2 regions of the Corynebacterium anserum genome follow, and region 1 is predicted to be linked to the other one. Evidence: predicted binding sites of a transcription regulator. Region 1 holds the regulator's gene; the other holds the start of a gene.
What was found. Region 1 encodes LexA, which represses DNA repair genes until DNA is damaged. Its sites were predicted from a motif close to CGAACANNTGTTCG; they were not measured.

Region 1 (15,244 bases):
TCCGCCCACTCCTGCCACTGAGCTGCTTGGGCGCGCAATTCGGTGGCTTTCTTCATGTTTCCCTTCGCTTCGGCAGCGGCGGCGTCGCTAGCTAGTTGGTCGACCTTGGCTTGGAATTGCGCCACGCGAGCGTGGGTCTCTGGATTCGTACGACGCCACTCTGCATCGGCAGCATCGGAAACCCGCTGTTCGAGAGCAGCTATTTTCTGATCAAATTCGCGGATCCGTGCTCGGGGAACAAAACCGATAGCCTCCCATTTCTCCTGAAGTTCGCGCAGTTGTGTACGTGCCCTATCCAGCCCTTGGGAGGGGTCAATTTTTGGGTCATACTCGTCGAGCAGAGCCTGTTTTGCGGAAGCGTTGACTTCGAATTCCTCATCGCGTTTGGCATTGGCCGCTTTGCGTGCATCAAAAAACTTATCCTGCGCCGCCCGGAACCGCTGCCACAATCGATCATCGGCATCGCGTGTTGCTCGCCCGGCCGCTTTCCACTCCTGCATGAGCGCACGGTACTTGGAGGCCGTGGCTCCCCAGTCAGTGGAGTTCTGCAAAGCTTCTGCCTGCTCTGCGAGCTGTTCCTTTTTGTGTTTCGCCGAAGCACGGTTCTTATCGAGCTCCGAGAAAAAAGCACCGCGGCGGTGAGAAAACTCATCTCGGCCAGCAGCGTAGCGTTTCCATAGTTTGTCATCCGTGGCGCGATCGACTCCACGGATGGTCTTCCATTCCTCTAGGATGGCACGCAGTCGGTCACCGGATGCTTTCCAATCCGTGCTTTCCCTGCCAATCTTTTCCGCTTCTTCTGCAAGCGCTTCCTTACGCGCGATGGCTTTTTCACGGCGCTCCGCTTTGTCGTGGGCTACTCGAGCCTCCGCCGTGTCGCATTGAGCACGGACCTGCTGTAACTGTTGATCCAGGGCCTGAAGGTCGCCAATGACCGCTGCGGTAGCGAGAGACCCGCGGAGGTTATCTGCATCGGCACGAACTTGCTTGGCTTCTTCTGGGTGGCTTTTCAGACGCGCCTCAAGCATGGACACCTCTGTGGCCAGATCGTCATAGCGCGCGCCGAAATGCTTGAGACCTTCTTCCGGCGAGCCGGCTTTGAATTCTCCTATTTGCCGTTCACCGGTGGGGGTCTTGACCCACGCAGTGCCATCTGCATCGACACGGCCAAATTTGGAAGGATCATTGACCGCACGGTGAGCCATCACTGATCCCGTAACACGAGCGTTCGGGCGTGGCGAGGGCTTGGGACCTGGCTTAGGCATGGCAACTTTATTCGGCGTTGGTACAGAGGTGGAAGACCCAGAAGCGCTAGGTAGAGATGAATGATTGGTCGGGGAGTTCATGGTGTGGCACTCCTTGTGCGTCAGTGGTCAACGTGCCGCGCGTCACGGCTGCCGTATGCGTGTAGTCAGCATGCGCTGCGTTTCGGCTTCATTATGACAGAGCACACACGCCCCCTGGCATGGTTCCAACACTTCTTGGGGGTAGAGAGGCCATCGGGGTACACCCTGCGGTGTTTTAGAATGAGCACTTATGCGTTCTCCTGACAGCAAGACGTTGAGCCCCCGACCAGTAGCCATCATCGGCCCTACTGGTGCGGGTAAGTCTGCTGCATCTCTCGCTGTGGCGCGCGCATTGGAGGGGGAAGTAATCAACATAGATTCCATGCAGCTGTATAGAGGTATGGATATTGGCACAGCTAAATTGACGAAAGCTGAACGCGGCACGGTTTCGCACCATCTCTTAGACATCTGGGACGTGGATCAACCCGCGAGTGTCGCCGAGTATGCCACTGCGGCCGTTGCGACGGTCGAGGACATCGCCTCCAGAAATAAGAAGGCCATCATCGTGGGCGGATCAATGATGTACATTCAGTCCCTCATTGATCAATGGAAGTTCCCGCCGACGGATCCGGATGTGAGAGCCAAATGGGAAGCGGAATTGCGCAGAATCGGCGTCGAAGCGCTTCATGCTCATCTGGCTACGGTGGATCCGGAGGCAGCTAGAATTATCGAGACTAAGGATCCACGTCGGACCGTACGCGCACTCGAGGTCATTGAGCTCACAGGGAAACCCTTTGCTGCGTCACAACCACCAAAAGATCGCCCCACCCGATGGGGGACGACCCTCATCGGTCTACATGCTCCTGCCGAGTGGCTTAATCCACGCCTTGAACAACGCGTGAACTCGATGTTCGACAACGGACTGGTAGAGGAAGTCCAGCGGTTAAAACACTTAGGACTCACCCGTACGACTACTGCCGGTCAGGCTATAGGGTACGCACAAGTGCTCGACTATCTTGACGGGCAACTGTCGCTCGAAGAAGCCAAAGAACAAACCATCATCGGAACGCGACGGTACGCTCGTCGTCAGCGCAGCTGGTTCCGCCGTGACCACCGGATCCACTGGGTCGACGCCTCCGCAGAGGACATGCTCACACAGGTAGTGGAATTAGCTAGTCAATAGCGGACAAGCGTTAGGATGGCAGCCATGACAGCAGACAACGCCCATGCCAGCACGCAGACCGATTCGGCAGACAACGTGGAGTTCATCAAAGCACATGGAACGGAAAATGATTTCGTCGTGCTTCTAGATCCGCACGTCCGAATCGAGCTCACTGCTCAACGTGTGCAAAACATTGCAGATCGACGTGCCGGACTGGGCGGTGACGGTGTCATCCGCGTGGCGACAGCTCAATCCCTCCTAGACGCAGGTGTTCTCAGTACACTGCCCCATGATTGCGTAGCCGAGGAATGGTTCATGGATTATCGCAACGCAGATGGTTCACTCGCAGAAATGTGCGGCAATGGGGTGAGAGTGTTTGCTCATGTGCTGGTACGGAACCAGTTGGTGGATATTCAGCACAATGCAACCTTTGGTATCGGCACGCGTGGTGGACGAAAAAAGGTAACTATCCACACCTTTGACGACTGCCATGCAACAGTGTCGGTTCACATGGGGCAGCCTGATGTGCTTGGGCTGTCTACAGCGACAGTGGGTGATTTCACAGCAGCTGGTTTAGCGGTAGACATGGGCAATCCCCACCTGGCCTGTGTGATTCCGGGACTGACCCAAGAAAAACTGGCATCGCTGCCCATCGAGCAGTCAGTGACATGGGATGAAGATTTCTTCCCCCACGGGGTGAACTTAGAAATACTCACTCCACGTGAAAATGGGGAAATTCATATGCGGGTCCATGAACGTGGCGTGGGGGAAACCCGTTCCTGCGGTACCGGAACCGTGGCCTCCGCGGTCGCAGCCTTGGCGACTGACGGCGAGGAATACGGAACCGTGGGGGTCAACGTACCTGGAGGCCGCGTTGACGTAACCATCAACCAACATGGCGCTATGCTGACGGGTCCCTCTGCGGTTGTTGCCAGCGGAGAACTTTATCTTTAGTGACCACCACAGCCGCAGGCCCCAGAACCACAGCCGCCGTCGGAGGCACAAGACACGGTATCAACTGCACCGCTGGTGAACTGAACTTTGCCGGCAACTATTACTCCCGCTGGATTGGGAGAAGAATCTAGGGCTAGGGCCGCCAGATCAGCCTGGTCTGCTGGGATCAGTACCGTGAACTCAAAAGGGAAGCGAACGGTACACGCCCAGAATTCTTGCCCCGTGAGCTGTGTGTGCTTTTTGCTAAAGCTTGTGGCTTCTACGGCGATGGTGGCGCCGGCATGGGGGAGCTGCGCCCCAGAATTCATGTCGTTGAGCCCCTGAGATTCCACCACACCGATCTTTAGTCCTCCATCTCTGGCAAATGCGGTGGTATCGGGATATACCGTGACGTCGGTCGCCAAAGCCGCTACCTGCATAGGTTGGTACTCCAATGGTTCAGAGTCAGCGAGCATTGGTCCTTGAGCAACGGTGGCCGTCACTGAAGCAATTATTGGGGCGTCTTGGCCTTGAATCTGTAAAAGTGGGTTATCTTCCACAATGTCGAGAACGCCGATTACGTCGTTAATCATGCTGACATGGGCAGTGGTTTCCACACCACCGCTATAACTGGCGAAGGATCCATAAGGAGCCGCTGCCAATACTACGAGCCGGGAACCGGCGGGATCGTCATACTGTAAAACTTGACCTTCGCGGATTTCCGCGGTGACACTGAGCCCGCCGGATGCGTATGCAGCCTCGAGAGCGTCTTGCCATTTGGGAAAATCGAGGCCGACACTTCGTAGTTCAGGAATCATGGTTCTACTGTAGCTGGATAGCCACGGTGCGTTTTCTTTGGTGCAGGTAAAACAGTGTAAAAATGGTACGTAATGACAGAGCATGAACATGATATTCGTCCCGCAGGCTTTCACGATGTGTCCGTGGAGGAACTGAAAACACCGACCGTTGGCGAAATGGACTTGGAGGCACGCTCCAGTCTGCGCCGGCTCACGCGTGGAGTGAGTACCTATACTGATGAACAGTCGGATGGTTACGATGTCGAGTACCGAAAATTACGCCTCGAGAAAGTGGTGTTGGTAGGGGTATGGACTGAAGGGACAGTGGCCCAGATTGAAGCGCGTCTCGATGAACTCGCGGCATTGGCCACTACTGCAGGTTCTGAGATCGTGGACATGATTTATCAGAAACGTGATAAGCCAGATTCAGGCACCTACATTGGCAGGGGCAAGGTCGATGAGCTGAGGTCTATCGTTATCGAAACGGGCGCGGATACCGTGATTTGTGACGGCGAACTGAGTCCTGGACAAATGATCGCATTGGAAAAAGCGCTCGACGTCAAGGTCATTGATCGCACGATGTTGATCCTCGATATTTTCGCCCAGCACGCGAAGTCTAAAGAAGGCAAAGCCCAGGTGGCTCTGGCTCAGATGGAATACTTGATTACCCGCGTTCGTGGTTGGGGTGGAACCCTATCACGCCAGGCGGGTGGACGCGCTGGTTCTAATGGTGGCGTGGGATTGCGCGGTCCTGGTGAGACAAAGATCGAAGCTGACCGTCGCCGCTTGCGTGCGGACATGGCGAGGCTCCGTAAGGAAATTGCTTCGATGAAGACATCTCGGGAGATTAAGCGTGAGCGTCGGGATAATTCTGCTATTCCGCAGGTTGCGATCGCAGGATATACGAATGCGGGCAAGTCTTCGCTCATCAACGCATTGACTGGCGCCGGCGTGCTGGTGGAAGATGCTCTTTTTGCCACCCTGGATCCCACCACGCGTCGCGCATCGTTGAGGGACGGACGGGCGGTTGTATTTACAGACACCGTGGGATTTGTGCGGCATCTTCCCACCCAGCTTGTCGAAGCATTCCGTTCTACCCTTGAGGAAGTTCTGGCAGCTGACGTTGTGCTTCACGTCGTTGATGGTTCTGATCCATTTCCCATGGAGCAGATTGCGGCGGTGAACAAGGTTGTTGGGGACATCGTGAGGGAAACGGGTACCCCCGCTCCTCCGGAGATTCTTGTGGTGAACAAGATTGATGCGGCTGATCCGCTTGTTCTCGCCGAGTTACGGCATCGACTCGATGACGTGGTGTTTGTTTCCGCTCGAACTGGAGAGGGAATTGAAGAACTGGAAACCCGGCTTGAGGTTTTTCTTAACAGTCTCGATTCCCATGTGACCATGCGTATTCCGTTTACCCGGGGGGACGTGGTGGCGCGCGTGCACGAATATGGCACTGTGCTCGGCGAAGAATATGACTCGCACGGGGCTATCTTAGATGTGCGTTTGCCGGATTCGGTCGCTCAAGAGCTCAAAGAGTTTGTGGTGTAAGCGATGCTTTATGGGCAATAATAGGTGTCCGTGAAAGAACTGCGAACATCTGAACACTCAACGCGGGACCAACTACGTGGGCCGGCGGGGCGATTTTTCGGCTGGACACTCCATGGAGATGGGAAAACGATAAAGAGGGGCGGGGTGGTTGCTCCTGAAGAGCGCCTGTCCTGGTCACGCACCATCGGCATCGGCATGCAGCACGTCGTTGCCATGTTCGGGTCCACCCTGTTGGTGCCCACGTTGACTGGCTTTCCTGTAAACACCACGCTGCTGTTTTCGGGTATTGGCACCATCATTTTCCTGCTGGTCACTTGTAATCGTTTGCCTTCTTATCTTGGTAGCTCTTTTGCTTTCATTGCTCCGCTGACCGCGTCTCAACAGCACGGCTTCGCCGCTCAGTTGGGCGGAATTCTGGCTGCTGGAGTTCTACTTGCCGTCGTCGGTATCGCCGTGAGCGTGGCCGGCCGAAGGATAATCGACGCGGTGATGCCGCCAGCAGTGACCGGATCAATCGTGGCACTGATTGGTCTAAACCTGGCTCCATCCGCGACATCGAATTTTCAGGCTCAGCCACTCATCGCCGCGGTGACTCTGCTAGCGATTCTTGTTTTCACAGTGGCAGGACGAGGCATGGTTGCTCGCTTGGGAATTCTTTTGGGTCTCATGGTGGGGTGGGTTTTTGCATTTTTCTACGGTGGGATTTCAGAGGCTGCACGGCAGACTGTGGCAGATGCGCAGTGGTTCGGTCTTCCTCACTTTGCGACGCCGGAGTTCAATATCGCTGCTGTCACAGTGACACTTCCTGTTGTGGTTGTCCTTATTGCCGAAAATGTTGGGCATGTCAAAGCAGTGGCCACCATGACTGGGCGAAATTTAGATGATTTGGCAGGTCCCGCGCTTATTGCTGATGGGGCGTCGACTATGCTCGCAGGCAGTTTTGGCGGTTCGGGTACCACAACCTATGCCGAAAATATTGGCGTGATGGCGGCGACACGAGTTTATTCTTCCGCTGCCTACTGGGTAGCCGCGTGTACAGCGATGGTTTTGGCGTTCATCCCGAAGTTCGGGGCTGTGATCCTGACAATCCCCCAAGGCGTATTGGGTGGGGCTACCATGGTTCTCTACGGCATGATCGGGTTGCTTGGTATCCGTATCTGGCAGGACAATAACGTGAGCCTAACTAATCCGGTGAATCTCACTACTGCCTCAGTGGCGATGATTGCTGGTATCGGCAATCTCACTGTTTCTGTTGGCTCCATCCACTTGGAGGGGATTGCTTGGGGTTCTATTGGCGTTATCTTGGGTTACCCGATCCTACGTGTTCTCTATAGCAAGGTGGGAGAGGGGCAGTACACTTTGCCGCGATGATGCCCGACTCCGGGTAGGGAAAGCGGGAGCGTTTCGTTACCCGGTTGAGAAGGCGTTCTCGGCCCCCCGGGGAAGTGGGTTTTCTTGCCCTTAGCGGGGCAGTGCGAGCTTCTCGGAGAACGGAAGTGCAGGTGAGAGAACGGAGGTGCAGGTGACCGACAAGAGGGGGAACGGTAGGGAAAAGCCAGGGGTTATGTCGTGCTATCAGAGGGTGATGCAGCAAATTCTACGTGGATACCCGCTTCGTTTAATGCGCTGACGTAGTCATTGGAGGCCATGTCATCGGTGATAACCATTGATAAATCCTCTATCGAGGCAAAGCTCACAAGGTAATCAAGGCCAAACTTGGTGGAATCACAGAGGGCAATGGTTTGCCTGGCGTTAGTGACCATGGCGCGTTTGACGGCGCCTTCCTGTTCATCGGGTGTGGACAATCCGTGGTTGAGCGTCAACGCGCTTGTTCCAACAAAAGCGACATCTGCGCGTAGTACGGCTATACCCCGAGTAGCCGTATCGCCTACAACTGCCCGCGACTGAGGCCGCACCTTGCCACCAAGCAACTTGATGTCAAAAAGCGTGGAATCGGCGAGCGATAATGCCACAGGTAGGGAATTGGTTATGACTGAATACGGTGGCGCGTTGTCCTGGAGATGTGGAATGTCGGCCATGAGTGTAGCCATCAAGGCCGTTGTGGTGCCGCCGTCTAGGAAAATAGTGCTGCCAGGAACGGGCAGCAATTGAACAGCACGCCGTGCAATGGCTTTCTTGGCAGCAAGTGAAGCTTTTGCCCGAGCTTCGTAGCTGGTGAGGTCCGTTCGATAGTTGCGGACAGGAACTGCACCGCCATGTACACGACAGAGGATTCCTTCAGCGTCGAGAATCGCGAGATCCCTGCGGATAGTTTCGGCGGTGACTGTGAACTGTTGTGCAAGATCGATGACTGTCACACGTCCGCGTACCGCTGCGAGGGAGGCAATTTGGCGTCTACGCTCGGCGGATTGCAAAGGCATGGAATGAGGCTTTCTCGGGACGTGAGATAAAGACGTGGCTTATGGAAAATACAAGATAATACTGGGGCTGCGATAGCCCCTGCATTCACGCGTGTCTCTCATCGTATAACGAGTGCTGCCGTGGAGAACGTATGGAGGCAGCCCCCACGGGGGTACAAGCTATGCGCCGAGCATCAGAAAGCTAGCTGTGAAGGGGGAAAAGGCTCGGGTGGAGCTACGCAGTTAGACCTTACGCAACACGGCGACAACCTTGCCGAGGATTTCTGCTTCTTCAGCGGGGATTGGTTCGAAGAGATCATTGTGGGGCAGTAACCACACACCGTCCACGTTTTTGTGAAACTCTTTAACGGTCGCTTCGCCATCAATCATTGCAGCAACGAAGTCTCCGAACTCAGCAACTTTTTGGGAACGAACAGCTACCCAGTCGCCATTAAAAATTCCAGCGTCGTGCATGGATTCTCCCACGACCTGGAGCAAGAATAGCTCACCACTGCCGACCAATTCGGGAGGAAGAGGGAATACTGCGTCGACGTGTTGTTCAGCCAAGATTGGATTGCCGGCAGCTATCTGACCGATGACAGGCACGTAGGTTGCGGCTGGACGTTCGTCGGAGGCTGCCGGTTCAGCCGTGGCGATATGCCGTGGCTTTGGCTCCTCTTTCAAGTGCCGAACATCCACGGCGCGGGGCTTTTTGTCTTCGCGACGCAGATAACCCTTCTTCTCCAATTGACCTAAGTGATAGGACACGGAAGAGGTGGATTGAAGGCCCACGGCATCAGCGATCTCGCGGATGCTTGGTGGATAACCGCGAAGGACAGTGGAGTCAGTAATCACCTGAAGAATACGCCGTTGCCTGTCAGTCAACTTGTCCTTACCGGCGCTCATAGACTTATCGGCTGCGCTTTTGGGTGGCCGTCCTGGACGACGGCGGGTTGATCGCAGCTCTTCATCGTTGAGGTCACGCGGTGCCATGGATGTACCTGCTTTCTGAACGGGTATGTGCTGAATGAACACTGGGCTTCGGAGGCTCGGAGAGCAAGGGGGGGAGAAGACTGCCCGTCGAGCTGAATGTCTATGAACACCATACACGAAAAATCGAACACTCTATGACTCATTTGTTCGAAAAGTTTGAGAAATTGCTAGACAGATTCGAACGTCCGTGCTATTTTGTGAGTCATCACTAAAATAGAACACAGTGGCGAATGGTGGCGGATATTCGAACGCGACCCAAAGCGAATGTCCCTCGGATTTGCTTGAATCATATCGGCGCCGAGGGTGTGCCAGAAGTTTTCATGTTGGTTCGCCTGGCTTTCATGTCAGCAGATGAAAGGAATGCTCAATGAATACTATGTTTCCTGACAGCAGAGAACGCTCAGCCGTGCGGGTTTCTGCTCATCGCGAGGTGCGAACTTTACCAAAAACCACCGGGGTCGGTGCTGACCATGAAATATTTAGGCGCGCTCACAAGCCAACATGGTTGGAGGGGGATACGCAGAGTAAATCGAACACATCAGGACATGGTAGAGCTTTTGTTCCTTCTCGATCGCAGATTCGTCGTCGGCAACGTTTCACCGAGGGATCACATGCCATGTTCGATAATGTGCGTGGTGGGACTCTTAAACGTCTGATGGAAAATACTCTGAAGGTGGCGCAGTCTCGCGGAGGCGTGAGCATCGCTGTAGGAAGTATTGTGCTCTGCCTCGGGCTAAGTCCTTTATTTATGGACGAAGAATCAACGCCCGCTTCGCCTGTGCACTCTGTAGAGATGTCAAGCTCAACACCTTCTTCATATCGTTAGTGTGAGGGCTTCCATTTAACGACCTTTTGGCTCATGAAGAAACTGTTTTCGTAGCGCGAGCTTAGCTTCACCTACTGATTTGTTACTTCATAGTCGTGGCGACTTTCGCGCTACGATGATTGATGTGTTGTGTCCATCCTGTACTTCAGATCACTCCCGCGTCGTTGACTCTCGAGCGGTAGAACATGGGGTTTCCATTCGGCGTCGTCGTGAATGTATTGATTGTGGCACAAGATTTACAACCGTGGAGCGCTCAATCCTCCTCGTCACTAAGCGTTCAGGAGTGACCGAGGAATTCAGCCGCGACAAGGTCATCAAAGGAGTTCGGCGCGCGTGTCAAGGTCGTAACGTATCGGACGATGCGCTCAAACGTCTTGCTCATGAAGTTGAGCAAAGCGTTCGTGCTGTACATGGTTCCCAAGTTCAAGCAAATCAAATTGGACTTGCCATACTCGAGCCTCTTCGAAACTTAGATGAGGTCGCCTATCTGCGTTTCGCATCCGTGTACAAATCATTCGATAGCGCAGAGGACTTCGAGCATGAAATCGAGTCCCTCCGTGCACATCGACGGGCGCAGCAAGCCTCGGATCTAAGGGAGTAAGTAACACGTATGCACCAGGTATCAGAAACCGTATGCCCTGGCGGAGTGCTGCTAGTGGATCTTCGCTAATGCCTTTCGGATGCGCGGCACTGATACCGAACGCGCCGTACCCAAGTTCTGAGCAAACAAACTCACACGCAGCTCCTCGATCATCCACCTCACTTCCTTGAGCTGTGGCGATGCGACGCGGTTACGCGGTAGACGGTCGATGGTGGCCTGATAATCCTGCAGAGCGCTGTGAACAAGCGCATCTAGGTTTTCCTCGCGGTCTGGATCGCTATCCATAAGTTCCAATCGAGCTTTCATAGCTCGCACATAACGAGGCACATGCTTGAGCTGAGCCACACCATGCCGAGCCACAGCATGATTGCCCAAATAAAAATCCAACTGTTCATTCATCTCATCGATCACGTCACCCGTCCATCCCTTCAACTCCTCAGACATATCAGTAACGGCAAGTACGGCAGGGGCGATCTCTACAACACCACGGCGTACCCACGAGGCACCCTCACGTCGCGCGCTATCTACTACCTCGTTACATCTCTGAGGATCACGAATAACTGCTCCAACGGCGCGGAGCCTATCACTACACACTGCAGCGGTGATGTCCTGCACTAGGGCATTCAACCCACCGTGCGGGTAGTTTTCGAGAGCCACGCGCTGCCTCAACGGTAACCCCTTGACCATCTGTGCTGGCGATGGATTAACCGCCGCCATCATTAGTCCATGAACAGTTTTGAATTGCTGGGCAGTAGCTGCTTGTAGCGTCGGAAAAGCACGTAACACCACCCCGCCATCTTCGCTCACTACGGCCGGAAACGCTTCAACGGACTGGCCATCGACAATAGTTTCCACAGTTTCCGGTACCACCCCAATACCGTCTACATCCCACTGCTCGGACCGAGCAAGAACACCACCGGTAGTGGCACCTCCCGTTCGGGGACGCGAAGTTTTACCGGTGTGCTTCTTCATGCTGCTGTGGTTTGCCGCATCATGAGGGTTGGGCTGAGAAAGCTCGGAAGAGCTGAATGACCGGGCCGAGGCTTGTGCAATCGCACGCGTGATCTGGCCGGCCAGTCTGCTTTGTAGAGCTTCGAGATCACGATCTTTGTCCACCACTTTTCCTCGGCGGTCAATCGCTGCCACATTCATCCGAAGATGGTCTGGGACTCGTGACCAATCGAAATCATCCGCCTGTATCCCCGTCCCGCCCAAACAACGCAATGCACCAGCTAACGCTTCGTCAATAGGGCCATCGAAGGGAACCATGCGTTCCAGTGCTGTGCGCGCAAAATCGGTCGCCGGCACCACCGTGCGTCGAAGAGGCTTCGGGAGGCTCTTAATGAGAGCCACACACAAGTCGTGGCGTAGACCAGCTACGAGCCACTGCGTGTGCTGTGGATCGACATTTGCCAACAGGGGAAGGGGAACACGCATGGTTATGCCATCATTCGCATCACCGGGTTGGAACACGTAGGTGAGATCAAATTGCAGTGATCCTTGGTGCCACACATCAGGAAACGCATCGGCTGCAGCTGCACCTTCCGCAGAATCAATCAAATGATCTGGGTCAAAGTCCAGAAGGTCGGGTGTCTTATGACGTGCTTTCTTCCACCATGAGTCAAAGTGGCGCGCGGACACGATGCTAGCCGGTAAGCGGTTGTCATAAAAGCTAAAGAGGGTCTCGTCATCAACGATGATGTCCCGTCGGCGGGCTTTATCCTCTAATTGAGTGGCTTGTTCCAATAATGTGTGGTTACGGCTGAAGAAATGATGCCGTGTGGTCCAGTCTCCCTCTACAAGAGCGTGCCGGATGAACAGCTCGCGTGCCAATTGCCTATCTATACGACCCAGGTTGACGCGGCGGTCCGCTATCAGCGGCAGACCTAGCATCAATACCTTCTCATGCACCATAGCCGCACCCCGTTTGGACGACCAGTGAGGCTCAGAATGCACATACTTGACCATGTGCGGTGCAATATCCTCGATCCACGCTGGATCAATCGGCCCCACGGTACGAGCAAACACCTGGGATGTTTCCACAAGCTCAGCTGCCATGATCCATTGGGGCGGTTTCTTGGCGAGGTGGGAGCCAGGATGTACGAGGAAGTGTGAGTTACGAGTACCGGTAAATTGTTTGGTGTTACCTTCCCTCATACCTACATGAGTGAGCAGACCCGTCAGAATGGATTTGTGTATCGCATCTTCGCTGTAGGAGTCCTCCTGAAAAGTCAGCTCTCGTACATGGCTGATATTAGGTATGTGCCAGTGGAGATCTTGAATTACGTTGAGCAACTGTCGCACAAGATCCATCCATTCACGGGCACGCATGTAGTGAATGTATTCGTTATGGCACAGCTTTCTGAATTGGTTGCCGGAGAGCTCGCGCCGTTGAGTCTGGAGATAATTCCACAGTGTCAGCAGGCTGATGAAGTCAGAATCTGCGTTGAAACGGGCGTGGAGCTGATCTGCTCGAGCTTGCTGTTCTAGTGGTCGTTCCCGCACGTCTTGGATGCTGAGAGCCGCGACTATGACTGCAACATGTTCGAGTACATCGTTGCGATGTGCTGCTTCGAGCATGCGCGCGAGGCGAGGATCAGTGGGAATTTGCGCGATATCTCGGCCGATCTGAGTCAATTGCGCATTGTGGTAAGTAAAACCTCCTTTCTGAGTTCCCATCTTCTTTTTCTCCGACTTGCCCGACGCCGGGACTGTGAGTGCGCCGAGCTCCTGGAGGAGCATGATGCCATCTCGAATAGATTTATTGTCAGGCTCTTGGAGAAAAGGGAATTGCTCTATGTCTCCCAGCCCTAAGGCCGCCATCGACAAGATGACAGAGGCGAGGTGCGTGCGAAGAATCTCGGGATCAGTGAATTCGGGGCGAGTTAGGAAATTTGCTTCAGAATAAAGACGTATGGCGATGCCGTTGGCGGTACGGCCACAACGACCCGAGCGCTGAGTAGCACTAGCTTGAGAAATTTCCTCAACGGGCAGCCGCTGGACCTTCGTACGGTGAGAGTAGCGTGAGATACGCGCGTAGCCAGTATCCACCACGTAGTGGATGCCTGGAACAGTGAGCGAGGTTTCTGCAATGTTAGTAGCTAGTACGATGCGGCGCCTTCCACCCGGCGAGAAAACTCTATGTTGCTCGGCATTAGACAGTCGGCCGTAGAGAGGAAGGATATCGATCGGTTCGTGCCCGGCGGAACTGACAACGGACGAAAGTGCATCGGCTGCGTCCCTGATCTCGCGTTCACCTGAGAAGAAACAGAGAATGTCTCCAGGTCCATGAGCCATGAGTTCTGCACACGCTGCGACGAGGCCATCGAGAGGATCAGTCTCGGTACGAGTTACCTCGCCCGTTTCCTCGTTGAGCTGTTCTTTGACTAGAGGGCGATAGCGTATCTCTACCGGGTAGGTTCGTCCGGATACCTCGATAATCGGAGCTGGGTTACCGGCATCATCGGAGAAGTGTTCGGCGAAGGCTTCGGGATTGATTGTCGCAGAGGTAATGATGACTTTGAGATCAGGCCGCTTAGGTAAGAGCTGTTTGATATAACCGAGGAGGAAGTCGATATTGAGGCTGCGCTCGTGTGCTTCATCCACGATGATCGTGTCATACGCGCGAAGATAACGATCACGTTGGATTTCATTGAGAAGAACACCATCAGTCATCAACTTGATGGCAGTGGATCTGCTGACGGTGTCATCAAATCGGATCTTGTAACCGACGGGGGAGTCGGCGTCCCCAATAGAGTGCCCCATTTCCTCGGCGATACGTTCGGCCACGCTGCGAGCGGCAATGCGTCGCGGCTGAGTGTGGCCGATCATTTGGTTACGACCGCGGCCTAACTCCACGCACATTTTAGGAATCTGTGTTGTTTTACCCGAGCCCGTTTCGCCGGCAATGATGACAACCTGATTGTCCTGGATAGCCTTCATGATGTCAGCGCGGCGTTCGCTCACCGGCAAATGCTCTGGAAATGCCATGGAACCAAAGTGCCGCACAACACGCGGGAGATGCTTCTTCCCCGACCTACGCTGATGACGTGGCTTGCGTGTGCGAGACGTTGGGCGTGCTGGGTGGTGGTTGTCTTGGTCTGGGGAACTCACTTTCAAGAGTCTAACAAGTAGAAAGAAAATTCATGATTCTGGCACGAATGAGTCATCACTCGATTTATGATGAGCTGCATCATCGACTTATCGATAAGCCCCTATGAATTCAACCTATGCCTGAAGAGGAAGCGAAGTGATCATGGGTACGACGTCACAGATGGAAGACACCACAGCACCGTGCAGCTGTGCTTCGGCCGAGGCCTTGCCCGACAACGGGAGTGTTTTCAATTCACCCATAACGCGCCGTCGCTTCTTTAGCGGGATGGCTGCAGTCACTGGCACCGTGCTTTGGGCATCCTCAGGCGCGGAAAGGGCTGGCGCAGCTACGGTCGGTTCGATCAGCGTGGGTCGCGGCCTCGGTGACATGACCGGCGAACCGTGGGGTGCAGGCATGAATGGCTACGCGGTACTGGAGCAGTCCTCCATCGGTCTACAGCGTCGGCAATACGCACGTGCTTTTATCTTCGTTGATCCGGCAACCAACGAACGCGTGGTCGAGGTGATTGCAGACATCGGTTTGATGTTTCAATCCATTTTCCTCGAAGTAGTGCGTCGACTGAAGGCTAAGTATGGCGATCTTTATGGGGCGCACAACGTGCTCATTTCTGCTACCCATACC
Region 2 (15,244 bases), 400 kb from region 1:
GGCAGGCCGATCTCGTTATTAAAGCTTCCTGGGGGTGCTACCGTTTCCCCGGCCGTGCGCAACACCGCGCCGATGAGATCCTTAGTGGACGTCTTACCAGCGGATCCAGTCACCCCCACCACGGTCATTCCCTCTTCTTCCGCGAGGCGATCCGTGTTGTACCGAGCAAGTCGGTCCACGGCAGCCAAAACTGCCGCTCCATAACCATCACTATCGTGTTCAAAAGCGGTGGCATTCGATGCCTCCGGTGTTGTTTCAGCTGGCGCCGCCAGCAATGCTGGTTCTTCGACTGGATGCCCGACGAGGAGCAGTCCCGCACCGTTTCTCAAGGCACCTTCACAGAAAGCATGTCCGTCCACTCGCGCGCCTGGCAGTGCCATGAAAATGCTTCCAGGGGTAATGGCGCGGGAATCAAATTCCACAGGCCCGGTAATAACCGCATCTGCATCCGCCCCGTTGATCAGTTGGCCGCCCGTGACGGTGGCGATTTCTCCAATAGTTAACTCAATCATGATTCTCTGTCATCGCTCCTCAAGCCGCTCGACTCAGCTACCTTGCTTCGCAAAGAAGCCTTGAGCACCTCAACATCGTCGAAATCGTGCATCACTCCCGCAATTAACTGACCTTTTTCGTGACCTTTTCCTGCAACCACGACAGCGTCTCCTGGCTTAGCCCACTCAACTGCTCGTTGAATAGCCTCGGCTCGGTCGGCAACCTCCTCAACGAGTACCTCACTGCCCATTCGTTCCGACGCAGCCTTGTCCGCTCCTTCACGGACCATCGCACGGATGTGAGAGGGATCTTCGTCTCGCGGATTATCGTCGGTGACGAAGACGGCGTCGGCAACTCGAGCAGCTTCATATCCCATCTTCGGGCGCTTATCGCGATCGCGATTTCCTCCCGCACCAAGCACCATGGCAATACGCCCCGCAGGGTCAGGCATATAGTCCCTCAGAGTTCCAACGACTCCGGCCACCGCCCCGGGTTTGTGCGCATAATCCACCAGCGCCAAGAAATCCTGACCAGCGTTTACTGACTGCATACGGCCCGGTACCTGCACATCCTGAATGCTGCGGGCAACATCCTCAATACACCCCAGACACTCCGGCTCACCCAGAGCCTCAACACACCCCAACGCGAGGAGACTGTTAGCCACATTAAAGCTGCCCGCTAGAGAGATCTGATAATCAACATCGCTCGACGCAGCACTGCAGGCTTCACCACTGCGTGTCACATAAATCCTTTGCTCACCCGTAGAACGCACCTCCACCTTCCTAACCAGCCAGTGCGTTCCGGGGAGGGAAAGGAGAGGGTTAGCGGCGTCGGAACTCGTCGCGACCGTGCACATATCTGGGCGTTGAACCATATGAGCCAAGCGTTGCCCCCACGCGTCGTCTACGCATATCACGGGAGAAGGGTTGCCATAGGTGTGGCTGAAAAGCGTGGCCTTGGTAGCAAAATAGTCATCCATCGTGGGATGAAAATCCAGATGATCCTGGCTCAGGTTAGTAAAGGCGGCGACATCGAAGTTAATGCCACGCACGCGACCGAGAGCAAGCGCGTGCGAAGAGACCTCCATCACCACGTGTGTGACACCCTCGTGCACCATCCGTGCAAGTAAAGCTTGCATCGTTGGCGCTTCAGGGGTGGTGAGCTTGGTGGGGACGGGCTGCCCGTTAATCCGCGTACCTGTCGTCCCTATGATCCCCACGGAGTGTGCACCCATGAGGGCTTTTGCCACCAGATAAGAAGTCGTCGTCTTACCCGATGTCCCGGTGATGCCGATAATCTTTAATTGATCAGAAGGGTGCCCGTATATCTCGGCCGCTACGTCGCCCATCCACCGGCGTACATCGTCGACCACAAGCACAGGGAGGTCGGGATCCTGTTCCGCAACGATGTCCGCTCCGGCGGCATCGGTCATCACAGCTACTGCACCTGATTCGGCGGCGAAAGCTGCCCCGTGGGTACGGGTTCCTGGCACACCACAAAATAAACCACCGGCCTGAACCTGGGAAGAATCCAAGGTCGCGGAGGTCACGCGGAGGTCGGCGACGTCTTCGGTGGACGCTCCGGATCCACGGCGGATTTCACCGTCCGTGATCTCAACAAGCCGGGTCAGCGTAGTCATGTTCTTATTTCTTCTCCAACATCAGTTTTGGTCCGGGGTCAGCAGATAGTGGCACGTTGTAATGATCCATCAACCAGGACGCAATGTCGTGATAAAGCGGCGCTGCAGACTGCCCGCCACTGCCATCAGTGCCTCGCTTCGGATCATCCAACATGATGCCCACGACAAAACGTGGATTATCGGCTGGAGCCACGCCCGCGAAAGTGATCCAATACTGAGAATTGGAATACGCCCCCGTCTTTTCGTCAATCTGTTGAGCGGTACCCGTTTTTCCTGAGACCTGGTATCCATCAATCGCTGCCTTATACCCGGTGCCTTGCTGTACGCCGGTGGGGTCTGACTGAGTGACAGCACGGAACATGTCAATGGTTTTGCGCGCGGTCCCGGGGGAAACAACAGTCGTTTTCTTCGGTTCCTCCGCAGGCAATACTGACCCATCGGCGGTGGTGACCGAGCGGATGATACGAGGTTCTACGCGGACACCATCATTGGCCAAGGTCTGATAAATACTGGTCATCTGCAACAAGCTCATGGACATTCCCTGCCCGATCGGCAAGTTGGCAAAGGTGCCTCCGGACCACTGACTCAGCTCGGGCATATACCCCGCCGTTTCATATGGCAGCCCCACCCCCGTAGCTTGGCCAATTCCAAAGTTACGGAAGTATTCGTACATTTTCTCCTCACCCACACGCTGGGCCAGCATCAGCGTGCCGACGTTTGACGACTTACCGAAAATTCCTGTGGTGGTGAAGGGAACTACTCCATGGGACCAGGCATCTTTGACGGTGACTCCAGCCATTTCAATCTGCCCCGGAACCTGCAGCACTTCGTCCGGAGTAGTCTTTCCCTCCTGAAGCGCCGCAGCAGCGGTCATCACCTTTGCTACGGATCCTGGCTCATAGGAGTTGGCAGTAGTCCTATCACCGAAAACCTTGTTTTGTTTCAGCTGCTTGTCAATGTCTCCATTCGGATTGATGGTATCCGACGACGCCATTGCCACGATTTCCCCAGTGTGTGCATCTAACACGACGGCGTTTGCCGACTTTGCACCGGACTTTTCCCGAGCCTGTTGAACTTGCTGCTGAATGACTGTCTGAGCATCCAAGTCAAGAGTCAGTTCAAAAGCATCTCCATTGACCGCAGGATGCTCATCACGTGTCGAACCGGGGATAGCGTAGCCGTCTCCAGCCACGTCGACGGTGCGGGAGCCATTGATACCTTGGAGACGGCCATCCTGTGACAATTCAAGGCCGAATTGCCCCTGATTGTCCATGCTGATCTTGCCGATGACATTCTCCGCAACGGCTCCATTTGGGTATTGACGAATGTCCTGACGCTCGGAGGTAATCTCCGGGAATTTCTTCACTACTTCCTGTGCCACATCTGGGTCAACATTGCGTACCAAAACTTCGTAGTTGGAATCGGCGGTGAGTTTTTCACGGAGATCCTCACTGCGGATGTCGTCTCCCTCATCGTTGATCATCTTTGGAAGTTCGTTGATGATCTCCTCAAGGCGTTGCTTTGGTTCTGGGACGTTATCCGGATCCAGGTCGTGGCGTTCCTGCATGAAATCCATGAGGCGCTTCGGGTGGACGGAGAGGGAACGCGCTTCCATCGTGTACGCGAGGATCTTTCCATTACGATCCGTGATGGCGCCACGGTGGGCAGGTTCGGTGATTACGGCCGTGCGCTGCATTTGGGCTTGGGATGCCAAAGAAGGACCAGCAATAAGCTGAACCCAGGTCAATCGAAGTACGAGAGCCGAGACAAGGAGTACGATCACCGCCAGGATCATGCGAACGCGCTTATTGAAACGGGCGGATGAGTTATCCAGGATCATCCACGAGTTGCCGTTTACTGATCGCGCAGAAGAAGGCCTCTGGTCGTGTGACACAACCCATTCACTCCTTTCTGCGGGCAGTAGTCCGGTTCATTGTCGCTTATTGAAATGCCAAGAGCCGGGCAAGACTCCCGGCGTGTCCTGGCTTAAAGTTTTCCCTGCAGGTCAGATGCCTTCAAAGGCTCCTCTGTCTATGGGGTTGCCTGTGGAGCTGGCGCGTTATTCGGCTGGTTTGCCGGGACTTGTGCTGGGGCACCGTTGGCAGCAGCCGGTGCCGGTATCTGAGCCGCATTACCGTTGCCTGTCGGCGACGCAGGGGTTACCGCAGCGTCCGCGGTTCCAGCCGCGCCAGCGTCTGCCGGATTCGGAACCGTCGCATGACGATCAGCGTAAGGCAAACCATTCTGGGTCACGGCGTGTGAGGAGGCATCAACTGGGTTGGAGGGAGCCAAACCAGGAACGGAGTTGGTTTCCTGTGGGTTGGAGGTTGCTCCGCGCTGGCGCGTATCCCCATTGATATCGATCACTTCACGGTTGGCTGAGTTATCACTGGCCCGACGTTCCTCCACTTTGTCGCCGTTGACGTCCAAGATTCCTGACTTAGCAGGAGCGACCATGCCCAATTCACTAGCTTTTGCGGCGATGTTAGCTGAGGACTGAGCGTGTGCGACGTCGCGCTCCAGCGTTTCCAACTGGTTGGATAGTTCGTCGGATTGCTGTCGCGCATCAGCTAACTGGAAGGACTGTTCGGTCGTCACACCGGAGAGATACATCACGGCGGATACTCCCAGGATCAAGACAGCGATGAGAGAGATAGCCCAGCGGACGATGGACGACTGCCCCGTTTTTACCTGGGTCTGTCGCACACCGCGCACTGATACACGTTGTTTGGAACCGATCCGACCTGTGCGAGGCAACTGCCTCACTGGCGCAGACGTAGCCTTCCTGCTGCCACGCAGCGATGAGCTCTCGACGTGCTCGCTCGGTTCATAGGTGTGAACATTGCGTGCTCGGCGTGGAAAATCCGCGGTAGTCCGGGTGGTATTGAAGATTCCGGTCGTCATGCTGCGATAGTCCTTGTCGAAAAAATGAGGTGTACGTGTAGTGTTTTGCTTTGATGTTGTTAGCGTTGGGGACTCGTCCGAATGAGGAGTTATCTTGGAATGAGGAGTTATCTTGGCGGCACCGGAAATTTTGCGTAGTCCCGCATACTCACCCTGCTAGCGGCCCTCACCCGCACAGGAGCGGCGCGGGGGTTGAGTTCAATTTCCTCCGATGACGCTTTTTCTGCTCCTCGTGTCCGTAGTTCAAATTCCGCCTCGGCTCCCGGCAAATCCATCGGCAATCCCACTGGCGTTTTAGAAGACGTCATCTCGCTGAGCGCTTTCTTCACGATCTTGTCCTCGAGGCTCTGGTAACTCATGAACACCCCCGTACCTCCAATGTGAAGCCACGAGCTTGCTTCAGGAATCACCCTCTTCAGTGCCTCTAACTCAGCATTGACTTCAACACGCAAGGCTTGGAACGTGCGTTTCGCGGGGTGTCCACCGGTACGCCGGGAAGCTGCTGGGATAGTTGCATAGAGCAGTTCCACCAAGCGCGCCGAGTTGCTAAACGGTGCTTTTTCGCGTTCACGCACAACCGCGCTGGCAATCTTCCCTGCGAAGCGCTCATCGCCATAGGTTCGCAAAACTCGAGCGAGGTCGCCGTGTGAATAGTTATTGAGAATGTCCGCGGCTGTCAGCCTCGTGGTTGGATCCATTCGCATATCCAGTGGGGCGTCCACGCTATAAGCGAACCCACGTTCAGCCTGGTCGAGCTGCATCGAAGAAACGCCTAGGTCAAAAAGAAATCCGGAAATACCAGTTTCGCGGACATTCACAGGCAGTGCATTGCGGGCAGCCAATACATCGATTGCCTCAGTGATCTGGTCGAAGCGGCAACGGTAGCTAAGGAAACGCTCGCCAAAACGCGCAAGACGTTCTTCGGCTTTCGCCAGAGCATGAGGGTCGCGGTCTAGCCCGATAACCACGATGTGAGGAAATCTTTCCAAAAAGGCCTCGGTATGCCCCCCTGCGCCTAGCGTTCCATCCACGACGATGGGAGTGGCGGGTGCTAGTTCCGAATTCACGCCCGCGCCTACGAGCTCGACCATGCGGTCTCGCATGACGGGGACGTGTCCATACTGCTGGGTTGAACTCATTCGGAAACTACACTCTCCTTTCCTATTCGTCGTTACTCACAGTGAGAAGCCAGTGAGGAGCTATATCGGTCAATCGCTCACACGTACGGCGTGGCAACGGCGGTCAAGAAAACAAAGAGCTATTGCTATCAGCGAACGATCGTTACTCGCTGAAGTAAAGACTCGAGTGTGAACAGGGCCTCACCTGCGTGGGTGTGGGCTTGATATTGGGGAAGTACATCAAACGTCACGTCGTCCACGCAGGTAAGGGCCTGCGCACACTCTCAGTGCAGACATATGACAAGGTGCTGCGGTGTATAGAGACTTAGAGGAATTCCGCGAAGGAATCGTCATCACCCATCGAGAAGTCCTCTTCGTGCTGCGCAGAGTAAGCCTTCCAGGCTTCGGCATCCCAGATCTCCACGAAATCCACATTGCCAATCACCACACATTCCTTCGACAAACCTGCGTATCGCCGGTGTGACATCGAAATGGTGATGCGCCCCTGCGCATCGGGAGACTGCTCGTCAGCACTGGCCGCCAGGTTTCGCACAAAGGCGCGTGCCCGGGGGTTCGTACGTGACGCGGCTGCTGCTTTCTTCGCTCGGACGAGAAATTCAGCCCGCGGATACACCGCTAGGCTTCGATCCTGTCCCTTGACAACCATGAGGCCATCGGACAATTCCTCGCGGAATTTCGCTGGCATCGTCAGCCTGCCCTTGTCATCCAACTTAGGAGTGAAGGTACCGAAGAACATGTCGCACGGCTCCTTCCTTCAACGTTGGATGTCAGTGTGTCGTCTTCACTAGCTCTGTTTAGTTATCGGCGCGTTGCCTTCCCCCACTTTACCCCACTCTCTCCCACTAAAACAGACACACGCCGAACTTTAAATAAAAACTTTAGGGTTACTTTCTACCTACTACCTGGCACATTAAACCTAATCATAGGGTTTTCCGCAAGACTCACCCTTTCCCCCATCTCTCCACCCACACACCTCACTCAGAGGATTTCCCCCACTTAAAAACTTCTTTCGATCCCTCCCCTAACAACTTATCCACCCCAAAAACAGTGTAAAAATCCGCAGTTTACATTGTATTTTCCTCAATAAAGATGGAGCCTTCGTGGCCGAGAGAGTCTCAAGTGGGGGAAAGTGGGGAAACGAGCTGCGCAGTGGAGACACAGTAGGGAACCCTCACATTCTGAGAGCACACAAAAACCCTTCTCTTGTCTCTCAGAGAAGGGTTTGAGAATAGTCGCGCTGGCATTGGGTGCGCGCACCCCACTAAGCTCAGCGCTCAAAACGGCGGCGGAAGCTTTCTTCCATTCTGTCGCCGAAACCTCCGGGGCTTTTAGCTTTTGACATGCGTGCAGCCCCACCGGCCTTTGCGAGAGTTTTTCGCCCGGATGCCATAGAGCCTCCTCCCCGGAACGCGAGTAAACCACCAGCAAACATAATGAGGAAACCTACGATGCTCAGCGCTACAAACCATAGGGAGAATTGCGCGAGGCTGATACCACCTATCATTGCACAGAGACCGAGGAGGATCAGCGCCACAGAACGGATGTTCAGGCTAAAGGTGGACTCTTGCGCCCCTTTCCTTGCACGCTGGGCGAAGCGAGGGTCTTCGGCGTACAGTGCGCGCTCAATTTCTTCCAGCGCACGCTGTTCCTGCTCGGATAGAGCCACGGTTACCTCCAAATGTTGGCAGTGCGATACGTAGCCGCACTGTGTTACCTCATGCCTTACCAACCTTATCCACACGAGCCTATGAGCCACATCTCATTTTCGCTCAGTGATTAAGACTTCCAGCATTTCCCTCAGCAAAGTACTCTCTACTGGGTACAACGATCAGCCTAGTGTTTAAGTTCCACTCTCGCGAAGAAAACTTCGGTCTGTTCTAGCACAATGCCCGAGCGTACACGCGCGGGCTGATCAAGACTCGTATGCTTTCCGTATTTCTACGAGCAATCCGCACGGAGCCACCACAATTAGGCAACATCTGGCATATAACCCAAACGACCCCGAGCCACATCAACAAGTTCGCACGCCTGTCTGTAAATCTGCTCAGCAACCGTCGGATCCACACCCCTCTCTAAACCCATCCCGGCGCGACTGGCCAACCGGGCATGCGCTTCGAAATGTGCCGCCCATGTGCTCATGGAAGGGTCAAGCTTCCGCAACTTGTCCCACGCAGATCCCTTTGGGTAACGCTTACGCTTATGCATAGCCCACTCAATGAGAGCTCCCGCTGCCCTTAAGGCCGCACGATAGGAATACACCACCGAGTCATCTGATTTCTCGCACACGCGCGCGAGCTCAAGCAGACGTTCGGCATCATCAATGAACGCCTGGGCACTCGGCCTCATGGTCCCGTTAATCCTATGCACCGTAGCCATGATTTCCTCCTTTGGTGGTCATCACCACGCAGCCAATTCTCTGTCACTTCTGGGCACGACCAGCAGCGGTTCTCTCGCTCGCATATTTAGCAACAGTCTATGAAGGTGCCGGACAACTATCTTGTTTTCACCCCTATTATAGCACATATGTTCGAACTATTCGATACTGCTCTCGTCCCGACAAGAATCGTGGCAACATAATTGCTATGCCAGATGATGCCGGTTTTTCCGTTCCCGCCGCCCAGGCAAAAGTATCCATACTCCCGGCTACTCCTGGGCAGTTTTTTCGCCGCATTGATGAACTGGTAGACATTCACCTTGCCGCGATGAACTACTCCCCTTCCCTGTTTCACCAACGTAAAGATCTCTGGCTTTCTAGCACAGGCCGCTATGACTTCCTCAGTCACATCGCGCTTATTCATGGTGATGGAGTCGATCCCAATCTCGATGACATGCGGCAACGCAGCGCCGGTATCTGCTTCAGTTTCCACGGAACCCCTGACACATGGTGGTATCAGCAGGTTTATCGCGGACTTATCCTCGCAGGGCATTCAAGAGAGGAAGCACACCGTACACTGACGGACTACTCCGAGCTCTCAGAGATTCACGTCTCTCCCCATCTCCAGGGCCGTGGAATTGGCAAGGCTCTTCTCCACACCCATCTCCAATCAGTGAGCACAAGCAAAGTCATGCTCTCCACGCCAGAGATTGAAGGTGAGTCCAACGGCGCCTGGAGGCTTTACCGGAAGCTAGGGTTTACAGACGTCCTCCGCGGTTTTCTTTTCCCATCAGATGCACGTCCTTTCGCTATTCTTGAACGCGCAACACACATGCCGGGCACACGCCCCCACACTGATTAAGCTGCAACTTTCACCCTACATTTGCCCAGCTCACATGGTAGATCAGCGCACCATATCATGTCCATAGCCCGGACCCCACGCCGGAGCCATGCCGAGATTATGCAATACCTCTTGGGTAGCGCGCACGTTATTCATCGTCATGAAATGGAGATCCGGGGCTCCTTCGGCAATGAGACGCTCCGCCATCTCGGTGGTTACCTCGATTCCCACCTCACGAATCGCCGCCTTGTTCTTCACCTCGTCACCAGCGGCAGCCGCTAGCAATCTCTTCTCCAAGGACGCCGGCAAGCTTGCCCCCGCTAATTCCATTTGCCGGCGCACTCCGCGCAACGAAGTTATGGGCATCAGGCCAGGAATGATCGGCTTAGTTCCATACTCCGGATCTGCTGCCGCTAACCGGTCTCTCAATCGCAGATAATGCTCAATATCGAAAAACATTTGGGTGATGGAGTATTCCGCTCCCGCACGTAATTTTTTTAACGTGTATGTCGTATCCGCTTCTAGATCAGCCGCCCTGTAATGGCCTTCTGGGAAACTCGCAATTCCAATATCAAAGTCCTCACACTCGGGCATGGACTTTACAAGCTCAATCAGTTCACTGGTGTAAAGCAATCCACCTTCTGTAGGAATCCATTCGGCATTGGGATCGCCCGGAGGATCGCCGCGTAGGGCTAACAAATTAGTAAGCCCTACGGAGGCGAAGTTGCGGATGAGTTCTTTAATCTCGTCGACGGTGTGATTCACCAAGGTCATGTGCACCAGGGTGGTGAGCGGCTTGGTGGCTAACTGTTCTGCCACTCGCAAGGTGCGTTCACGGGTAGAACCACCAGCTCCATAGGTCACGGAGACAAAGCTCACGCCCAGGTCATGAAACGCTTCGGCAGCCCCCCACAGTCGCTGTTCGGCGGCATCGTCGCGCGGCGGCATGAATTCCACGCTGAACGGGACACGCCCAGGCGTAGTGAGTTTCAAAGATTCCGAGACCGCGACTTGCCTACGAATGGTTGCCATGAGCACAGATTTTAACGGCACGTCCACCTAGCGCTGGACGCGGGGGAGCGATCTCCACACTGTAAACTCAAGGATTATGAATTCTCCTGATTCTCAGTGGAGCTTCACGGCTCCTCTGTCTGCTGTCCCTGAGGCCGTCAACGCATGTCTCGACCAGTATTTTGCGGACAGTTCCAAGGAGTTCGGCTCCATCGGTTCCGAGTTCGGCCAAGCTATTTCCTATCTCAAGGATTTCATTCTTCTGGGTGGCAAGCGTGTACGCCCCATGTTCGCCTGGGCTGGTATTCGCGCCGGTTTAGAGGGAGGAGGCGGCAGCCTATCGGTCCCCTTTCCCGACGCCACACCCAACCCCAAGGCACTACTTTCGGCAATCTCGGCGCTTGAATTCATTCAAGCGTGCGCCTTGGTACACGATGACATCATCGATAAATCAGACACCCGGCGCGGCAATCCCACCACGCACCGCAAATTTGAAGAGGAGCATCGCCAGAAAGGCTGGCTGGGTTCCCCTGAACACTACGGGATAAGCCAAGCGATTTTAACAGGTGACTTGGCTCTTGCCTGGGCAGATGACATGCTCCTGGATTCCGGCTTAGGGCATAAAGCTCTGCACAAGCTTCGAGCTCCTTGGCGCGCTATGCGCACTGAAGTGATTGCCGGGCAAATCCTCGACGTGACTTTGGAGAATACCGGCAGCGAAAGCGTGGATGATTCCCTCAAGGTCATCGAATATAAGACAGCCAGCTACACCGTCGCTCGCCCTTTACATATCGGCGCCGCCATGGTCGGGGCGGATCCGCAAGTGGTAGACATGTTGCGTCGGATTGGCCATGACATTGGGCTGGTCTTTCAATTGCGCGATGATCAACTAGGTGTATTCGGTGACCCAGTTGTGACCGGCAAACCTAGTGGAGATGATTTGCGCACTGGTAAACGCACGGCATTGATCAATTTGGCGTTGCACAAGGGGACAGAGAGCCAGGTCAAGAAACTGCGCGATGCTCTAGGCGTGGTTCACGAAGAACCAGAGATCAACGATCTGCGCGAGCTCATTATCGCCACCGGTGCTGAAGAAACTGTTGAGGACTACATCAGGATCCATAGCCAGCGCGCCATCGATACCCTCACTGCAGCGGGACTGAGTGACGCCATTACCTCCGAGCTTGTGGCGCTGACAACAAAGCTCAACGACAGAAAGTTCTGACAAGCCATGAAACAGCGGACTCTGCGCACCGGCTCCGAAGCACGCCATCACCTCACTCTTCCTCGTCCCTTGGTGCCAATGACCCGCGCGCTTACCCGTAAGAAAGTTCCCGGCACCGTTCACCGAGTAGTGGTGATAGGTGCAGGGCTGTCCGGTCTTGCTGCAGCTGCCCGTCTTCGAGCCTCCGGCAGGGAGGTCACGATTATTGAAGCTGCTGAGCAGGTAGGTGGCCGCTGCCGCACTGAAACGCTCTCCAGCACTCACGGCACATTCGAAGCGGATACAGGTGCCACCGTACTGACCATGCCGTCTCTGGTGGAATCCACAGTGCATGCGCTAGGCCAGCACATGCCTCCGACGTGGTCACCACGGCGCCTCTCCCCCGCGTACCATGCGCAATTCGCGTCAGGACGCAGCATCAACGTATATGCCGATGAGACACGCATGGAAGAGGAGATCCGTATCTTCGCCACCGAAAAGTATGGCGCTGGGCATGACGCACGCCGCTATGTGGAAGGATACCGTCACCACAGGGCGTGGGCTCAAGAGATGTTCACCGCCTCCTACGAGAACTTTCTCGCCGCAGACTTCGATTCTGCGCTGGACCTCGTCTCTACCCCGGCGTCCAGCTCAGATCTGCTACGGCTGCTCAGCCTCGGTGCTTTCGGCAGCCTAGCCAAGCACACTCGTGCACATATCAAGGATGAGGAGCTGGAAAGGCTCTTCACCTTCCAGGCACTCTATGCCGGCGAAACCCCTTCCAGAGCGCGGGCGGTTTATTCGGTGATCAGCCATATGGACACAAGCATGGGGGTATATTACCCGGCGCATTGTATCGGAGAAGCCGCAGAAGCTATTGCCGGTGCGCTAAAGCAGGCTGGTGCGAAGCTGATGCTCGGCACACGCGCCACTCGGTTGAGCACCGAAGGTGACAGAGTTGTTGGCGTCGAAATAGATAATGGTGACCTGCTTCTAGCCGATGCGGTAATCGCAACCGTCGACCTACCCATCCTCGACAAATTGGTTGGACACATCCCACGAGTTTCTAAGCGTCTGCTCCCCTTGCGATGGTCCCCCTCAGCGGTTGTCGTTCACGGAACCATCCCCACACGAGTGACGGAGAAATTCACTTCGCAGGCTCACCACACAATGAGCTTCGGCCATGCATGGGAGAACACTTTCGCAGAAATCACGGCCGCTCGAGGCCGAGGCCATATCATGAGCGATCCTTCCCTGTTGATCACCCGCCCCGCCGTGTCCGCACCAAGTCGTATCATTTCCGACGCCAACGGCGAAAGCTACGAACCCATCAGCATCCTGGCACCGACGCCGAACTTGGACTCCGCTGACATCGACTGGGACAACCTAGCAACCCGCTATGTCGACGAACTGCTCAGAGAACTAGAGTCTCGAGGTTTCGGTCAGATTCAGGACAGCCTGTCCATCGCAAGAATCGACACCCCTCGTACCTGGCACCACTGTTATGGCTATGGCCAAGGCAGCCCATTCTCACTGGCACATAGCTTTTTCCAAACGGGACCATTTAGGCCCCGAAATATGAATGCTTATGGGCTAAAGAATCTGGTCCTCGCTGGCTCCAGTACGACCCCGGGCGTGGGAGTACCAACCGTCCTGCTATCGGGGGCATTGGCAGCCCGTCGTATCACCGGAGGCGGAGTTCGATGAACAGGTGGACCTATAAATTACGCCGGATCACATGGCAACAAGCCTATGTCTGCGGTCTCGTAGGCTCGATCATCATTGCCATCACCTCGCACATGTGCGGCGCCACGCGTACGCGCGGCGGAATCATGCAAGCTCTAGGGCTTACATCCTTAACCTTCGGCCATATGACCGGCATCATGGTGGTGATCATGTGGATTGGCGTCCTCCTGCTGATGCTTAGCTGGATCGTCGTGGGCGGCCACATTCTGCGCCACGGGCGTTCACTCACCACGAAAATGACAACGGCGTGGATCGCACCGCTGTTTTTTGCCGGGCCGATTATGTCACGCGACTTGTACTCCTATCTCATGCAGGGAACGTTGGCACGTGACGGCATCAATGCCTACGAGCACGGGGCGGCAGCCAACCCTGGCCCTCTTCTCTTCGAGGTCTCTGCCGACTGGCGAAACACAACAACCCCGTACGGGCCGCTGCACTTGTGGATCGGCGACCTGATCACCAGCGTAACTGGAGACAACATCACCGCTGGACTGTTCGCCTACAAGATCTTATCCATCGCCTCTGTTGTAGTGATGATGTGGGCGGTCGCCCGTCTTGCTCGCCACTTCGGTCATCGTGCGTCGGTGGCCGTGTGGTTGGGGGTGGTCAACCCGCTGTCCATCATCCATCTCATCGGTGGCATGCACAACGAGAACATCATGATGGCTCTCGTACTAGTGGGTCTATATGCGGGTGTGAAGATGGGTCCATGGCGCGGCCTTGTCGCCGGTGCAACGTTGATTGCCATGGCGGTATCAATTAAAGCCACGGCGTTCATCGCACTGCCATTCCTTGGATGGATTGCTGTCGCTCGAATCGCAGGCAGAGCCCCAGGTGGTCTATTCCGTGAAACGTTCACGCGCGTGCTCACGCTCTGCGCCACTGGAATCGCCATGTTGGGGATCACCAGTGCGGTGGTCTCTCTGGTGACCATGCTTTCCGGTCAGACGTGGGGTTGGATCGCGGAGGTCACCGGCAATACCAAGGTCATCAATCCGCTTGCATTGCCTTCTTTCATTGCCTCAAGCATCACCCCGCTGTGGTCCACGTTCGACAGCGACATCACCTTTAATGTGGTGGTCAACGCTGTCCGGCCCTTCTCAACAATCCTGATGATGTTAGGGCTCATCGTTGTGTGGTGGGTTTTTCGTACGGACGAGCTGCTAGCACTCAAGGGTGCCACGTTGGCTTACCTTGTAACCTGTGTGTTCAACTCGGTGACATTACCGTGGTACTACACGGCTGCCCTGGCCCTCATCGGGGTGTGGACCTTCGACCGACGCATGATCTTCTTCACCGCATGGTTCTGCCTAGCGATGTCCATGATGTTTGACGGTGGGGGCAATAACCGGCTCTACAGCCTGTGGTGGGTTATAGGCGTTTGCTTGCTGACATTCTGGATGACCCGTGCCTGCTTGGGTTATGCGCCCCGTCGACCCATGGAGAAAACAGACGAGTGGATTCTGCATCCACAGCCCCGCGAGATCCAGATGTAGATCCAGATGCATAGCCTCGCCTTGGGTTTGACGCTTATTCACCCCCGAAGGCCTGCAACCCATCCATGGCTACATGCTCGCAGCCACTACCTTCTACGTGACGATCAAATAGCCATCGCCTGAGCTCGGCGCATGACTTCACGGGCGAGGTGCCCATGTAGGGCATCGACGGGGCGTCCAGGTAGGGAATCATCGGACTCATAGAGGTACCCCAAGATCTCCTCCGACGTATATCCGCCATCAGCGAGCAGTGCGATAACGCCCGGAACGAACTTGTTGAGCTCACCGTCATCGTTGAAAAAACGCTCTGGAATATAGCGCACTCCCTTGACACGGACGGACAGGATCTGCCCCTTATTTAGCAAATCCATGACCTTGGTGACCACTACTCCCATACG

Region 2: GP473_RS03400 (SAV_6107 family HEPN domain-containing protein) is a predicted target of LexA. The motif match lies at 8,691-8,704, and genes of this name have one in related genera.

What each region holds. Positions count from the first base shown of each region.
Region 1 covers NZ_CP046883.1:1,214,639-1,229,882, reverse strand. The annotation lists gene GP473_RS05155 (DUF349 domain-containing protein) at 1-1,346, opposite strand, end outside; gene miaA (tRNA (adenosine(37)-N6)-dimethylallyltransferase MiaA) at 1,537-2,469, shown strand; gene dapF (diaminopimelate epimerase) at 2,494-3,402, shown strand; gene GP473_RS05140 (hypothetical protein) at 3,399-4,199, opposite strand; gene hflX (GTPase HflX) at 4,272-5,729, shown strand; gene GP473_RS05130 (uracil-xanthine permease family protein) at 5,769-7,100, shown strand; gene GP473_RS05125 (DeoR/GlpR family DNA-binding transcription regulator) at 7,292-8,104, opposite strand; gene lexA (transcriptional repressor LexA) at 8,333-9,082, opposite strand; gene nrdR (transcriptional regulator NrdR) at 10,033-10,509, shown strand; gene hrpA (ATP-dependent RNA helicase HrpA) at 10,561-14,622, opposite strand; gene GP473_RS05105 (neutral/alkaline non-lysosomal ceramidase N-terminal domain-containing protein) at 14,765-15,244, shown strand, end outside.
Region 2 covers NZ_CP046883.1:817,837-833,080, reverse strand. The annotation lists gene GP473_RS03435 (UDP-N-acetylmuramoyl-tripeptide--D-alanyl-D-alanine ligase) at 1-512, opposite strand, end outside; gene GP473_RS03430 (UDP-N-acetylmuramoyl-L-alanyl-D-glutamate--2,6-diaminopimelate ligase) at 509-2,131, opposite strand; gene GP473_RS03425 (peptidoglycan D,D-transpeptidase FtsI family protein) at 2,136-3,971, opposite strand; gene ftsL (cell division protein FtsL) at 4,163-5,035, opposite strand; gene rsmH (16S rRNA (cytosine(1402)-N(4))-methyltransferase RsmH) at 5,143-6,174, opposite strand; gene mraZ (division/cell wall cluster transcriptional repressor MraZ) at 6,479-6,910, opposite strand; gene GP473_RS03405 (DUF3040 domain-containing protein) at 7,442-7,840, opposite strand; gene GP473_RS03400 (SAV_6107 family HEPN domain-containing protein) at 8,143-8,550, opposite strand; gene GP473_RS03395 (GNAT family N-acetyltransferase) at 8,757-9,410, shown strand; gene metF (methylenetetrahydrofolate reductase [NAD(P)H]) at 9,453-10,421, opposite strand; gene GP473_RS03385 (polyprenyl synthetase family protein) at 10,498-11,625, shown strand; gene crtI (phytoene desaturase family protein) at 11,632-13,311, shown strand; gene GP473_RS03375 (alpha-(1->6)-mannopyranosyltransferase A) at 13,308-14,846, shown strand; gene GP473_RS03370 (Rv2175c family DNA-binding protein) at 14,951-15,244, opposite strand, start outside.